One region of the Mesorhizobium sp. WSM4871 genome, then DNA from elsewhere that is predicted to be linked to it. Evidence: riboswitches for the same ligand, from Rfam matches in the RefSeq annotation. Region 1 holds a riboswitch; each other region holds the start of a gene.
What was found. A riboswitch is a leader RNA that binds a small molecule or an ion and turns the genes downstream of it on or off. The one in region 1 is predicted to bind S-adenosylmethionine.
Positions count from the first base shown of each region.

Region 2: it holds a riboswitch for S-adenosylmethionine, as region 1 does, so the genes downstream of both, metX (homoserine O-acetyltransferase MetX) here and AC0L2H_RS22570 (O-succinylhomoserine sulfhydrylase) in region 1, are expected to answer to the same signal.
Region 3: it holds a riboswitch for S-adenosylmethionine, as region 1 does, so the genes downstream of both, metX (homoserine O-acetyltransferase MetX) here and AC0L2H_RS22570 (O-succinylhomoserine sulfhydrylase) in region 1, are expected to answer to the same signal.

Region 1 covers NZ_JBVVPU010000011.1:122,787-127,513, reverse strand. Annotated here, with positions in the region: gene AC0L2H_RS22575 (ceramide glucosyltransferase) at 1-613, shown strand, start outside; gene AC0L2H_RS22570 (O-succinylhomoserine sulfhydrylase) at 638-1,828, opposite strand; SAM riboswitch at 1,886-1,963, opposite strand; gene AC0L2H_RS22565 (2'-deoxycytidine 5'-triphosphate deaminase) at 2,043-3,134, shown strand; gene AC0L2H_RS22560 (ABC transporter substrate-binding protein) at 3,262-4,035, shown strand; gene araD1 (AraD1 family protein) at 4,208-4,727, opposite strand, start outside.
Region 2 covers NZ_JBVVPU010000013.1:82,099-86,825, forward strand. Annotated here, with positions in the region: gene AC0L2H_RS24995 (sugar kinase) at 1-600, shown strand, start outside; partial or broken gene AC0L2H_RS25000 (prephenate/arogenate dehydrogenase family protein) at 621-1,556, opposite strand; gene hisC (histidinol-phosphate transaminase) at 1,561-2,670, opposite strand; SAM riboswitch at 2,797-2,874, shown strand; gene metX (homoserine O-acetyltransferase MetX) at 2,984-4,153, shown strand; gene metW (methionine biosynthesis protein MetW) at 4,269-4,727, shown strand, end outside.
Region 3 covers NZ_JBVVPU010000013.1:119,226-123,952, forward strand. Annotated here, with positions in the region: gene AC0L2H_RS25170 (glycosyltransferase family 2 protein) at 1-231, opposite strand, end outside; gene AC0L2H_RS25175 (DUF1330 domain-containing protein) at 580-900, shown strand; gene metW (methionine biosynthesis protein MetW) at 923-1,537, opposite strand; gene metX (homoserine O-acetyltransferase MetX) at 1,653-2,822, opposite strand; SAM riboswitch at 2,932-3,009, opposite strand; gene hisC (histidinol-phosphate transaminase) at 3,136-4,245, shown strand; partial or broken gene AC0L2H_RS25195 (prephenate/arogenate dehydrogenase family protein) at 4,250-4,727, shown strand, end outside.

The sequences.
Region 1 (4,727 bases):
CGCCTTCCTCAACACGCTGCAGGCGCGCTGGCAATATGCCGGCGAGGCACTCGGCCTCGGCTTTGCCCAGGGCAAGAGCATGTTGTGGAACAAGCCTATGCTTGACGCCAACGGCGGTATCCATGCGCTCGCCGCCGAGATCGCCGAGGACGCTGCCGCGACCAAGCTGGTCAATGGGCTCGGCTTGCGCGTCAATCTCGTCGCCTCGCCATTCGAGCAGCCGCTCGGCCAGCGCACCTTTGGCGAAATCTGGTCGCGCCAGGCCCGCTGGGCGCGCTTGCGCCGCGTCACCTTCCCGCTGTTCTTCGCGCCGGAGATCCTCACCGGCGTGGCAATGCCACTGCTGTTGGCGCTGATCGCGGCGGCAAGCGCCGGCATCAGTCTGCCCACCACGGCTCTATGCGTGCTGCTGGTTGCCTATCTGCCGGAATGCATGCTCGCCTGGTCCAAGGGCTGGTATCGGTCGCCACGCATCGTCACAGCCATGATCGTGCGGGATTTAATGCTTCCCGCCATCTGGGCACGTGGCTGGCTGGGCGGTGCTGTCGAATGGCGCGGCAACGCCATGACCATCCGCACCAAGGCGATGACCGAGTTGGAAGAAGGCGTCTGAGCAATCCCTGCCGCGCGGCGGCGGCTATTTGGCTGATTTGAGCGCCTGCTCGACATCCCCGAGCAGATCGTCCGTATCTTCAAGCCCGACCGAAAGCCTCAGCGTGCCCGGTCCGATGCCGAGTTCGGCGCGTGCCTCGTCGCTGAGATTCTTGTGGGTTGTCGTCGCCGGGTGAGTGATCAGGCTCTTGGCGTCACCAAGATTGTTGGAGATCAGCACGATGTCGAGGGCGTTCTGGAAGGCGAAAGCCGCCTGCTTGCCGCCCTTGACGTCGAGGCAGATCAGCGTCGAGCCGCCCGTCATCTGCTTCTTCACGACGGCCGCCTGCGGGTGATCGGCGCGGCCGGGATAGATGACGCGGGCGATCTCAGGCCGCTCGGCAAGGAAATCCGCGATCTTGCCGGCACTTTCCGTCTGCTGGCGCACGCGCAGCGGCAGCGTCTCCAGGCCCTTGAGCAGCGTCCAGGCATTGAACGGCGACAGGCTGGGGCCGGTATGGCGGAAATAGTCGTGCAAATTCTCGTCGATCCACTTCTTGTCCGACAGGATGACGCCGCCCAGACACCGCCCCTGGCCGTCAATATGCTTGGTCGCCGAATAGACGACGATGTGGGCGCCGAGTTGCAAAGGCTTCTGCTGCAAGGGGGTGGCAAAGACGTTGTCGACGATCAGCCGCGCCCCGATCGAATTGGCAAGCGTCGCGACGGCTGATATGTCGACCACTTCCAGCGTCGGATTGGTCGGGCTTTCCAGGAAGAACAGCTTGGTGTTTGGCCTGACCGCCTTCTCCCAGTTGGCGATGTCGGTGCCGTCGACCAGCGTCGCCTCGATGCCGTATTTCGGCGCCAGCGTCTCGACCACCCAGCGGCAGGAGCCGAACAGCGCGCGCGCCGCCACGATATGGTCGCCGGCCCTGGCGCTGCACAGAAGTGCGGCGGTCACCGCTGCCATGCCGGACGCGGTGGCGCGCGCGTCTTCCGCGCCTTCCAGCGCGCACATGCGTTTTTCGAACATGTCGACGGTGGGATTGGCGTAGCGCGAATAGATGAAGCCCGGTTCCTCGCCCTTGAAGCGGGCTTCCGCCGCCTGTGCCGTCTCGTAGACGTAGCCCTGGGTGAGGTACATCGCCTCGGAGGTTTCGCCGAAGCCGGAACGCAGCGTCCCGCTATGCACGAGTGCGGTTTGAGGCTTCCAGTTACGCTTCTTGGTGCTCATCGCTTTTGTTCCAGACACAAAAAAACCGGCCGCGAAAGTCGCAACCGGTCCATACGGCCTTGCGGCCCGACGGTCCTTTAGCGACTTGTTTAACGTGGCTGCAAGCCGACCGGCCAAATCACCACGGGATAACGACCCTTTAGACCCGCGCCGCGCTTGCGTCAATTGCCGGCATGATTAAGAGGTTTGTACCAGCGGCCTCTTGGAGCAGCCTTTGCGGCAGACAGGCATTCTTCCCGATCACGACATTTCCGCGCTGTTCCAGTCCGGCGCGCTGAAGGCGCCTGCGCTTGATGCCGATCAGATCCAGCCGGCCAGCCTCGATCTCAGGCTCGGCGACAAGGCCTGGCGCGTGCGCGCCTCCTTCCTGCCCGGCCCGAACCATAAGGTCGCCGAAAAGCTCGACCGGCTGAAGCTGCACGAGATCAATCTGGCCGAGGGCGCCGTGCTCGAAACCGGCTGCGTCTACATCGTGCCGCTGCTCGAAAGCCTGGCGCTGCCAGAGAACATTTCGGCTTCGGCCAATCCGAAGAGCTCGACCGGGCGGCTGGACATCTTCACCCGCGTGATGACCGATCGCGGCCACGAGTTCGACAAGATCGCCGCCGGCTACACCGGGCCGCTCTATCTGGAGGTCAGCCCGCGCACCTTCCCGATCGTGGTCCGCACCGGCTCACGGCTGTCGCAGATCCGGTTCCGCACCGGCAACGCGCTTCTGTCGGAAGCAGAACTGCACGAATTGCATCGCGCCGAGACGCTGGTCGCCACCGAGCCGCCCAACATTTCGGGCGGCGGTATCGCGCTCTCTATCGACCTCGACGGTGACAAGGACGGGCTGGTCGGCTACCGCGGCAAGCATCACACCGGGCTGGTCGACGTCGACAAGCGCGCCGCGCAGGATGTCGTCGATTTCTGGGAGCCGCTCTACAAGAGCGGCGCCGGCGAGTTGGTGCTCGATCCCGACGAATTTTACATCCTGGTCAGCCAGGAGGCGGTGCATGTGCCGCCGCTCTACGCAGCCGAGATGACGCCCTTCGATCCGCTGGTCGGCGAATTCCGTGTCCACTATGCCGGCTTCTTCGATCCGGGTTTCGGCCATTCGGCGGCCGGCGGCACCGGCAGCCGGGCGGTGCTCGAAGTGCGCAGTCATGAAGTGCCGTTCATCCTTGACCACGGCCAGATCGTTGGCCGCCTGGTCTACGAGCACATGCTGAAGCGGCCGCAGGCGCTCTACGGCACCGATCTCGGCTCGAACTATCAGGCGCAGGGCCTGAAACTGTCCAAGCATTTCCGCGCCGCGCGCTGATCCTTCCGCCAGCCGCACATTGTGCCGGTCGCACATTGTGCTTGCCTCACACTGCGCTTGCCTGACCGGGCGCGCCATGCTTGGCTATGCCGACCTTCAAATGAGCAACCGCAAGGGGAACAACAAAATGCGGATTTCGAGATGGATCATATCGGCAGCGGCTGCTGCAATGCTGGTGGCCGGCCCTGGTTTCTCGTTGGCGCAGGCACAGGAAAAACTGAAGATCGGCACCGAGGGTGCCTATCCGCCGTTCAACACCATCACTGCGGACGGCAAGCTGGTCGGCTTCGACATCGACATCGCCGATGCGCTTTGCGCTCAGATGAAGGTCGAATGCGAGCTCGTCACCCAGGACTGGGACGGCATGATTCCGGCGCTCCAGGCCAAGAAGTTCGACGCCATCGTCGCCTCGATGAGCATCACCGAGGAGCGCAAGAAGCAGGTCTCCTTCACCAACAAATATTATACGACGCCGCTTTCGCTGGTGGCGCTGAACGACACCGAGATCGCTTCGACCGAGGCTGAGGCGCTTGCCGGCAAGACGGTGGGGGCGCAGGCCTCCACGACCCAGGCCGACTATGCCCAGAACGTCTATGGCAAGGCCGGCGCCGAGGCGAAGCTCTATCCGACCCAGGAAGAGGCGATCACCGACCTCATGAACGGCCGCCTCGATGCCGTCCTTTCGGACAAGTTCGTGCTGATGGACTGGATGAAGAAGGCGAGCGACGGCTGCTGCAAGATGGTCGGTGACGTCAAGGGCACCGAGACGCAAGCCGGCATTGCCGTGCGCAAGGAAGACAATGAACTGCGCGAAAAGCTCAACGCTGCCATAGACGCCATCGTTGCCGACGGCACGTACAAGAAGATCCAGGCCAAGTATTTCGACTTCGATATTTATTGAGGTTTGTTGTCTCCCCCCTTGAGGGGGAGATGGCCGCGAAGCGGCCAGAGGGGGTCGTCTCACATAGAGCGCGGCACCCTGCAGACGCGAAGAGGAGGCTGGCGCTCTACGCGAGACGACCCCCTCTGTCGCCTTCGGCGACATCTCCCCCTCAAGGGGGGAGATCACCCGCTCAAAGCGCCTTCACCGCCACCTTCACCGGCTTCTCGATCTCGAGCGGATTGCGCAGCGGCAGGCCGAAATCCCCGGCCTCGATCTCGAAGACGTCGCCGGCCTCGGTCCGGATGCCGTCGGCAAACGACAGCGTCGCCGTGCCGAACATGTGCACATGCACGTCGCCCGGCTGGCGGAAGGCCGAATATTTGAAATGGTGGTGCTCGAGATTGGCGATAGTGTGCGACATGTTCGCTTCGCCCGACAGGAACGGCTTTTCCCAAAGCAGCTTGCCGTCGCGCAGGATGCGCGAGGAGCCCTTGATGTCGGACGGCAGGTCGCCGATCAGGATCTCCGGTCCGAACGAGGCGTTGCGCAGCTTGGAATGGGCGAGGAACAGATAGTTCACGCGCTCGGTGACATGGTCTGAAAACTCGTTCGACAGCGTGAAGCCGACGCGGAACGGCGCGCCGTCGTCGCCGATGACGTAGATGCCGGCGATTTCCGGTTCCTCGCCGGCGTCCTGCGCGAAAGCGGGC
Region 2 (4,727 bases), on a different contig from region 1:
ATCGTCCCTTTCTACGACACGCGCACGCAGGCCGATCCCGTGGCGCTGCCTGTCGCGGATCTCACGGCCTTCGATGCCGTGCTGGTCGATGTGCGCTGGCCGGGCGCCGCCGCCCTGGCGCTGGCGGCGGCGCGCGCCATCGGCCGGCCGGCGATACTGGACGCCGACACCGCGCCGCTCGAGGTACTGGAGCATCTGCTGCCGCTGGCCTCGCACATCGTTGCTTCGGAATCGGCCGCGCGCATCGTCTGTGGCCAGGCCTTGGACCCGGAGACCGCCTGCGCCGATCTCGCCAGCCGCACGGACGCCTTCGTCGCGGTGACCGGCGGAGCGGCGGGAAGCTGGTGGTTCGATCGCCCGGCGCAATCCGTGCGCCATGTCGCGGCGCCGCGGATCAAGGCGGTGGACACTTTGGCCGCTGGCGACGTGTTTCACGGCGCCTTTGCCGTCGCATTGTCGGAAGCCATGCCGGTCGAGCAGGCCTTGCACTTTGCCAGCGCCGCCGCCGCGCTCAAATGCCTGCGTTTCGGCGGCAGGCTGGGCGCGCCGGACCGGGCCGAGACGCTGGCCATGATGGCGGCTCACTGGCCGGCCGACTGACGGCCCGCCGCCGAGACGGACTACTGCTTTACAGGATGCTCGACCGCCTGTCGGCCGAAATCCGGCGCATCGATATCCTGGCCTGCCTCGATGATCGAGCGGCGCACGGCGCGGGTGCGGGTGAACAGGTCGAACAGTTTCTCGCCGTCACCCCAGCGGATCGCTCGCTGCAGCGAGGCGAGGTCTTCCGAGAACCGCGCCAGCATTTCGAGGATGGCGTCCTTGTTGTGCAGGCAGACATCCCGCCACATGGTCGGGTCGGAAGCGGCAAGGCGAGTGAAGTCGCGAAAGCCGGAAGCCGAATATTTGATGACTTCGGACTTGGTCACCGACTGCAAGTCGTCGGCGGTGCCGACGATGTTGTAGGCGATGATGTGCGGCAGATGCGAGACGATAGCCAGCGTCATGTCGTGATGCTGCGGATCCATCGTGTCGATGTTGGACCCGCAGCGGCGCCAGAATTCCGAAAGCTTTTCCAGGGCCACGGGGTCGGTGCCGGGCAGCGGCGTAAAGATGCACCAGCGGTTTTCGAACAACTCGGCGAAGCCGGCGTCCGGCCCCGACTTTTAGGTGCCGGCCAGCGGGTGGCCAGGGATGAAATGCACGCCGTCGGGCACATGCGGCTCGATCTGTGCGATGACCGACGCCTTGGTGGAACCGACATCGGTGAGGATGGCGCCCTTTTTCAGTGCCGGCGCAATCTCCTCCGCCACTTCGCCCGAGGACCCGACCGGCACCGAGACGATGACCAGATCGGCATCGCGGACCGCTTCCCTGGCATCCATGGTGTAGGAGGAGCCGAGGTCCAGGTCGCTGGCCCGCGCCAGCGTGGTTTCGCTGCGCGTCGCGATGGCGACATGCAGGGCCAGGCCCTCGCGGCGGATGACGCGGGCCAGTGACGAGCCGATCAGGCCGATGCCGACCAGCGCGATCTTATCGAACATCGGTGATGTCATTGTCTCAGCTTTTCAGGAATGTCGTGAGTGCGGCGACAACGCCGCGATTGGCCTCTTCGGTGCCGATAGACATGCGCAGCGCATGCGGGAAGCCGTAGCCGGAAACACGCCGCAATATGTAGCCGCGCTGGGTGAGATAGTCGTCCGCGGCGGCCGCCGAATGCTTCTTGTCCTCGGGAAAATGGATGAGGATGAAATTGCCGACGCTCGGCGTCACCCGCAGCCCGAGCTTTGTCAGCTCCTCGCTCAGCCAAGCAAGCCAGGTTTCGTTGTGCGCGACGCTGCGCTCGACATGGGCACGGTCGCGGATCGCGGCAATGCCGGCCTCGATCGCCGTCGCATTGACGTTGAAGGGACCGCGAATGCGGTTGATCGCATCGACGATGTGCATGGGCCCGTACATCCAGCCGATCCGCGCGCCGCCAAGCCCGAGCTTGGAGAAGGTGCGGGTCATGACCACGTTCTCGGTTCCGCCGACCAACTCGATGCCGGCTTCATAGTCGTTGCGGCGCACATATTCGGCGTAAGCCGCGTCCAGCACCAGAAGCACGTTTTTGGGCAGCCCGGCATGCAGCCGACGCACCTCCTGGAACGGCATATAGGTGCCGGTCGGGTTGTTGGGATTGGCGAGAAAAACGATCCTGGTACGCGGTGTGATGGCCGCCAATATCGCATCGACATCGGCGCGCTCGTCGGTTTCCTTGACCGACACCGGGACAGCACCTGCCGACTGGATATAGATCTTGTAGACCATGAAGGCGTGTTCGGTGAAGATAGCTTCGTCGCCCGGCGCCAGATAGGTCTGCGCCAGCAGGCCCAGAATCTCGTCGGAACCATTGGAACAGATGATGTTTGCCGCATTCAGGCCGTGCACCTCGGCGATCGCCTCGCGCAGGCGCCTGGCGGTGCCGTCGGGATAGACGTCGAGCCTGGCTGCGACCTCGCGCGCGGCCTCTATCGCCTTCGGCGAGGGACCGAGCGGGTTCTCGTTCGACGACAATTTGTGGACTTTCGCCACGCCGGCCGGCGCCGTGCTCTTGCCCGGCACATAGGCTTCGATGTCCATGATCCCCGCGCGGGGCGTTGGCCGTGCCTTGTCCGGTGTCTGGTTCATGTCGTAAAAATCCGTCGAGAGTGCTTCCGTCCGGAAGCCGCAGCGGAAATACAAGCCATGGCCCGGAATGTCGAGAGGTGGCAAATCATGGCCGTTGACGCCGGCCCGCGCCGGTCTTAGAAGAGAGTGAAATTCCGTGGTGATTTGGCCGGTCGGCTTGCAGCCACGTTAAACAACTCGCTAAAGGGCCGTTTGCATCCTGTAACCGGCTTTGCGATGGCATTGCCGGTTTTTTGTTGTCCGCGGCCGGCCGGACGACCGCATCGGCGCGACGATCGCAAGCGATCTTCGCAAGGCCGTGTAAGAGGATGTGATGGCCGCTCTGCGCGCTCGAAAAACCAATAATGAGGCCGACCAGCCATCGAGCCCGGTATTGCGTTTCGGCGCCGACAAGCCGCTCAAGCTCGACGCCGGCGCGCTGCTGTCGCCGTTCCAGATCGCCTACCAGACCTACGGCACCCTCAATGACGCCCGCTCCAACGCCATCCTCGTCTGCCACGCCCTGACCGGCGACCAGCATGTCGCCAACACCAATCCGGTGACCGGAAAGCCCGGCTGGTGGGAGGTGCTGATCGGCCCTGGCAGGATCATCGACACCAACCGCTTCTTCGTCATCTGCTCCAACGTCATCGGCGGCTGCCTCGGCTCCACCGGTCCCGCCTCGATCAATCCCGCCACCGGCAAGCCTTACGGGCTCGATCTGCCGGTCATCACCATCCGCGACATGGTGCGGGCGCAGCTCATGCTGATCGACCATTTCGGCATCGAAAAACTGTTCTGCGTGCTCGGCGGCTCGATGGGCGGCATGCAGGTGCTGCAATGGGCGTCGAGCTATCCGGAACGCGTCTTCTCGGCGCTGCCGATCGCCACCGGCGCCCGCCATTCCTCGCAGAACATCGCCTTCCACGAGGTCGGCAGGCAAGCTGTCATGGCCGACCCGGACTGGCATGGCGGCAAATATTTCGAGCTAGGCAAGCGGCCTGAAAAGGGGCTGGCGGTGGCGCGCATGGCCGCCCACATCACCTATCTGTCGGAGGCGGCACTGCATCGGAAATTCGGCCGCAATCTGCAGGACCGCGAAGCACTCACCTTCGGTTTCGACGCCGATTTCCAGATCGAAAGCTACCTGCGCCATCAGGGCATGACCTTCGTCGACCGTTTCGACGCCAATTCCTATCTCTACATGACCCGTTCGATGGACTATTTCGACCTTGCCGCCGACCATGGCGGACGGCTGGCCGACGCCTTCGCCGGCACCAAAACCCGCTTTTGCCTGGTCTCTTTCACCAGCGACTGGCTGTTCCCGACCGAGGAAAGCCGCTCGGTCGTCCATGCGTTGAACGCGGCAGGCGCTTCGGTCTCCTTCGTCGAAATCGAGACCGACCGCGGCCACGACGCCTTCCTGCTCGACGAGCCGGAGCTGTTCGCCGCCATCAATGGCTTCATTGCCTCGGCCGCGCGCGCCAGAGGGCTCAGCGCATGACCCCGAAAAGTTGCCGACTTTCCGGATCGGGACCATGCGCCAGGCATCAGCGCATGACCCCGAAAAGTTGCAGACTTTTCGGATCGGGATCATGCGCCAGGCAAAGGTTCCGCCCATGAGCGTCAATCGCGCCCAGCGCGTCGACCTCGAAGTCGTCGCCGATCTCATCCCACCGCAGTCGCGGGTGCTGGACGTCGGCTCCGGCGACGGCCTGCTGCTCGAATTGCTGCAGGACACCAAGCAGGTCGACGGCCGCGGGATGGAATTGTCGCAGCGCGGCGTCAACGAATGCGTGGCGCGCGGCCTTTCGGTCATCCAGGGCGACGCCGACAAGGATCTCGAATTCTATCCCGACAAGGGCTTTGATTTCGTCGTCCTGTCGCAGACGCTGCAGGCGACCCGCAACCCCAAGCTGGTGCTCGACGAACTACTCCGGATCGGCAACCGCGCCATCGTCTCTTTCCCCAATTTCGGCCACTGGCGGGTGCGCCTCTCGCTGTTCGTCCATGGGCGGATGCCGGTGAACGACGACCTGCCCTACTCCTGGTACGACACGCCCAACATCCATTTCTGC
Region 3 (4,727 bases), on a different contig from region 1:
GGCGGCATTGGCGCCTCGCCATTTAGCGCCGACATAGATGAGGCGGGGATCGCGGATGGCGGCAAGCGCGGCTTCGGTGCCATCGGTCGAGCCATCGTCGACGACAATGTGCTCGAAGCGGGTGAGGTTTTGCGCCAGCACGCTCTCCACCGCGCGCAGGACTTTGTCGCGCCGGTTGTGGGTCGGCGTTATCACCGTGATGAGCGGAGCGGGATTCATCGTCTCGGACATGTCGCCTCGGCGCGTTCCACGACAATCGAATGGATCTGATATTCGCCTTCCATGCCCGTCCCAGGTCGCGTTTAGCGGGACCGTACAAAAAAGAAGCACCGGTGTCACGCCAAAGTGAACGGTGGTTGATCCGATGTGGCGAATTTGCAACTCGGCGCTCCAGGCGCCACCCCTTGGCCGGTATGTACTTCGTGGCTTCGGGGTAGATTTCATGACCTTGGAGGCACATTTCATGACCTCTGAGGTACATTTCATGACCTTGGAGGTAATCGACCAGCGTCCGGCGCGTCGGCAAAGTCCCCTGCATGAAGCCTGTTGTTCAGCTTCGATCTTCAAGGGAGTTTCGTCATGACCGCTTACGCCGTTGCCCATATGCGCCAGGCCACAATGGGGCCTGGGATCGTCGAATATCTGCACAGGATCGACGCCACCCTGGAGCCCTTCGGCGGCCGTTTTCTGGTCCATGGCGGCGATGTGGAGGTGATCGAGAACGAATGGCCGGGCCACCTCGTCATCATCGAATTCCCCGACAGGGAGCATGTGCGCGGCTGGTACAATTCGCCGGCCTACCAGGCGATACTGGCCTTGCGCACGGACAATTCCCGAGCCGATGTGGTGTTCGCCGACGGCGTCGAACATCCGCACAAGGCAACGGATGTCCTGAAGTAGGCATATCGCCGGGGCGCGAGTTTCATCGCTTCAGCAGGAACACCGCTTGCTGACCGAAGAAATTCCAGAACCACCACGGCATGGAGAGGCCGATCTTCTGGCCGTTGCCGTCGAGCGCGGTCGCCTTTTCGACAGTGGCGCCGAGCTCGTCGCACAGATTGACGAAGTCGCGAATGGTGCAGAAATGGATGTTGGGCGTGTCGTACCAGGAGTAGGGCAGGTCGTCGTTCACCGGCATCCGCCCATGGACGAACAGCGAGAGGCGCACCCGCCAGTGGCCGAAATTGGGGAAAGAGACGATGGCGCGGTTGCCGATCCGGAGTAGTTCGTCGAGCACCAGCTTGGGGTTGCGGGTCGCCTGCAGCGTCTGCGACAGGACGACGAAATCAAAGCCCTTGTCGGGATAGAATTCGAGATCCTTGTCGGCGTCGCCCTGGATGACCGAAAGGCCGCGCGCCACGCATTCGTTGACGCCGCGCTGCGACAATTCCATCCCGCGGCCGTCGACCTGCTTGGTGTCCTGCAGCAATTCGAGCAGCAGGCCGTCGCCGGAGCCGACGTCCAGCACCCGCGACTGCGGTGGGATGAGATCGGCGACGACTTCGAGGTCGACGCGCTGGGCGCGATTGACGCTCATGGGCGGAACCTTTGCCTGGCGCATGATCCCGATCCGAAAAGTCTGCAACTTTTCGGGGTCATGCGCTGATGCCTGGCGCATGGTCCCGATCCGGAAAGTCGGCAACTTTTCGGGGTCATGCGCTGAGCCCTCTGGCGCGCGCGGCCGAGGCAATGAAGCCATTGATGGCGGCGAACAGCTCCGGCTCGTCGAGCAGGAAGGCGTCGTGGCCGCGGTCGGTCTCGATTTCGACGAAGGAGACCGAAGCGCCTGCCGCGTTCAACGCATGGACGACCGAGCGGCTTTCCTCGGTCGGGAACAGCCAGTCGCTGGTGAAAGAGACCAGGCAAAAGCGGGTTTTGGTGCCGGCGAAGGCGTCGGCCAGCCGTCCGCCATGGTCGGCGGCAAGGTCGAAATAGTCCATCGAACGGGTCATGTAGAGATAGGAATTGGCGTCGAAACGGTCGACGAAGGTCATGCCCTGATGGCGCAGGTAGCTTTCGATCTGGAAATCGGCGTCGAAACCGAAGGTGAGTGCTTCGCGGTCCTGCAGATTGCGGCCGAATTTCCGATGCAGTGCCGCCTCCGACAGATAGGTGATGTGGGCGGCCATGCGCGCCACCGCCAGCCCCTTTTCAGGCCGCTTGCCTAGCTCGAAATATTTGCCGCCATGCCAGTCCGGGTCGGCCATGACAGCTTGCCTGCCGACCTCGTGGAAGGCGATGTTCTGCGAGGAATGGCGGGCGCCGGTGGCGATCGGCAGCGCCGAGAAGACGCGTTCCGGATAGCTCGACGCCCATTGCAGCACCTGCATGCCGCCCATCGAGCCGCCGAGCACGCAGAACAGTTTTTCGATGCCGAAATGGTCGATCAGCATGAGCTGCGCCCGCACCATGTCGCGGATGGTGATGACCGGCAGATCGAGCCCGTAAGGCTTGCCGGTGGCGGGATTGATCGAGGCGGGACCGGTGGAGCCGAGGCAGCCGCCGATGACGTTGGAGCAGATGACGAAGAAGCGGTTGGTGTCGATGATCCTGCCAGGGCCGATCAGCACCTCCCACCAGCCGGGCTTTCCGGTCACCGGATTGGTGTTGGCGACATGCTGGTCGCCGGTCAGGGCGTGGCAGACGAGGATGGCGTTGGAGCGGGCGTCATTGAGGGTGCCGTAGGTCTGGTAGGCGATCTGGAACGGCGACAGCAGCGCGCCGGCGTCGAGCTTGAGCGGCTTGTCGGCGCCGAAACGCAATACCGGGCTCGATGGCTGGTCGGCCTCATTATTGGTTTTTCGAGCGCGCAGAGCGGCCATCACATCCTCTTACACGGCCTTGCGAAGATCGCTTGCGATCGTCGCGCCGATGCGGTCGTCCGGCCGGCCGCGGACAACAAAAAACCGGCAATGCCATCGCAAAGCCGGTTACAGGATGCAAACGGCCCTTTAGCGAGTTGTTTAACGTGGCTGCAAGCCGACCGGCCAAATCACCACGGAATTTCACTCTCTTCTAAGACCGGCGCGGGCCGGCGTCAACGGCCATGATTTGCCACCTCTCGACATTCCGGGCCATGGCTTGTATTTCCGCTGCGGCTTCCGGACGGAAGCACTCTCGACGGATTTTTACGACATGAACCAGACACCGGACAAGGCACGGCCAACGCCCCGCGCGGGGATCATGGACATCGAAGCCTATGTGCCGGGCAAGAGCACGGCGCCGGCCGGCGTGGCGAAAGTCCACAAATTGTCGTCGAACGAGAACCCGCTCGGTCCCTCGCCGAAGGCGATAGAGGCCGCGCGCGAGGTCGCAGCCAGGCTCGACGTCTATCCCGACGGCACCGCCAGGCGCCTGCGCGAGGCGATCGCCGAGGTGCACGGCCTGAATGCGGCAAACATCATCTGTTCCAATGGTTCCGACGAGATTCTGGGCCTGCTGGCGCAGACCTATCTGGCGCCGGGCGACGAAGCTATCTTCACCGAACACGCCTTCATGGTCTACAAGATCTATATCCAGTCGGCAGGTGCTGTCCCGGTGTCGGTCAAGGAAACCGACGAGCGCGCCGATGTCGATGCGATATTGGCGGCCATCACACCGCGTACCAGGATCGTTTTTCTCGCCAATCCCAACAACCCGACCGGCACCTATATGCCGTTCCAGGAGGTGCGTCGGCTGCATGCCGGGCTGCCCAAAAACGTGCTTCTGGTGCTGGACGCGGCTTACGCCGAATATGTGCGCCGCAACGACTATGAAGCCGGCATCGAGTTGGTCGGCGGAACCGAGAACGTGGTCATGACCCGCACCTTCTCCAAGCTCGGGCTTGGCGGCGCGCGGATCGGCTGGATGTACGGGCCCATGCACATCGTCGATGCGATCAACCGCATTCGCGGTCCCTTCAACGTCAATGCGACGGCGATCGAGGCCGGCATTGCCGCGATCCGCGACCGTGCCCATGTCGAGCGCAGCGTCGCGCACAACGAAACCTGGCTTGCTTGGCTGAGCGAGGAGCTGACAAAGCTCGGGCTGCGGGTGACGCCGAGCGTCGGCAATTTCATCCTCATCCATTTTCCCGAGGACAAGAAGCATTCGGCGGCCGCCGCGGACGACTATCTCACCCAGCGCGGCTACATATTGCGGCGTGTTTCCGGCTACGGCTTCCCGCATGCGCTGCGCATGTCTATCGGCACCGAAGAGGCCAATCGCGGCGTTGTCGCCGCACTCACGACATTCCTGAAAAGCTGAGACAATGACATCACCGATGTTCGATAAGATCGCGCTGGTCGGCATCGGCCTGATCGGCTCGTCACTGGCCCGCGTCATCCGCCGCGAGGGCCTGGCCCTGCATGTCGCCATCGCGACGCGCAGCGAAACCACGCTGGCGCGGGCCAGCGACCTGGACCTCGGCTCCTCCTACACCATGGATGCCAGGGAAGCGGTCCGCGATGCCGATCTGGTCATCGTCTCGGTGCCGGTCGGGTCCTCGGGCGAAGTGGCGGAGGAGATTGCGCCGGCACTGAAAAAGGGCGCCATCCTCACCGATGTCGGTTCCACCAAGGCGTCGGTCATCGCACAGATCGAGCCGCATGTGCCCGACGGCGTGCATTTCATCCCTGGCCACCCGCTGGCCGGCACCTAAAAGTCGGGGCCGGACGCCGGCTTCGCCGAGTTGTTCGAAAACCGCTGGTGCATCTTTACGCCGCTGCCCGGCACCGACCCCGTGGCCC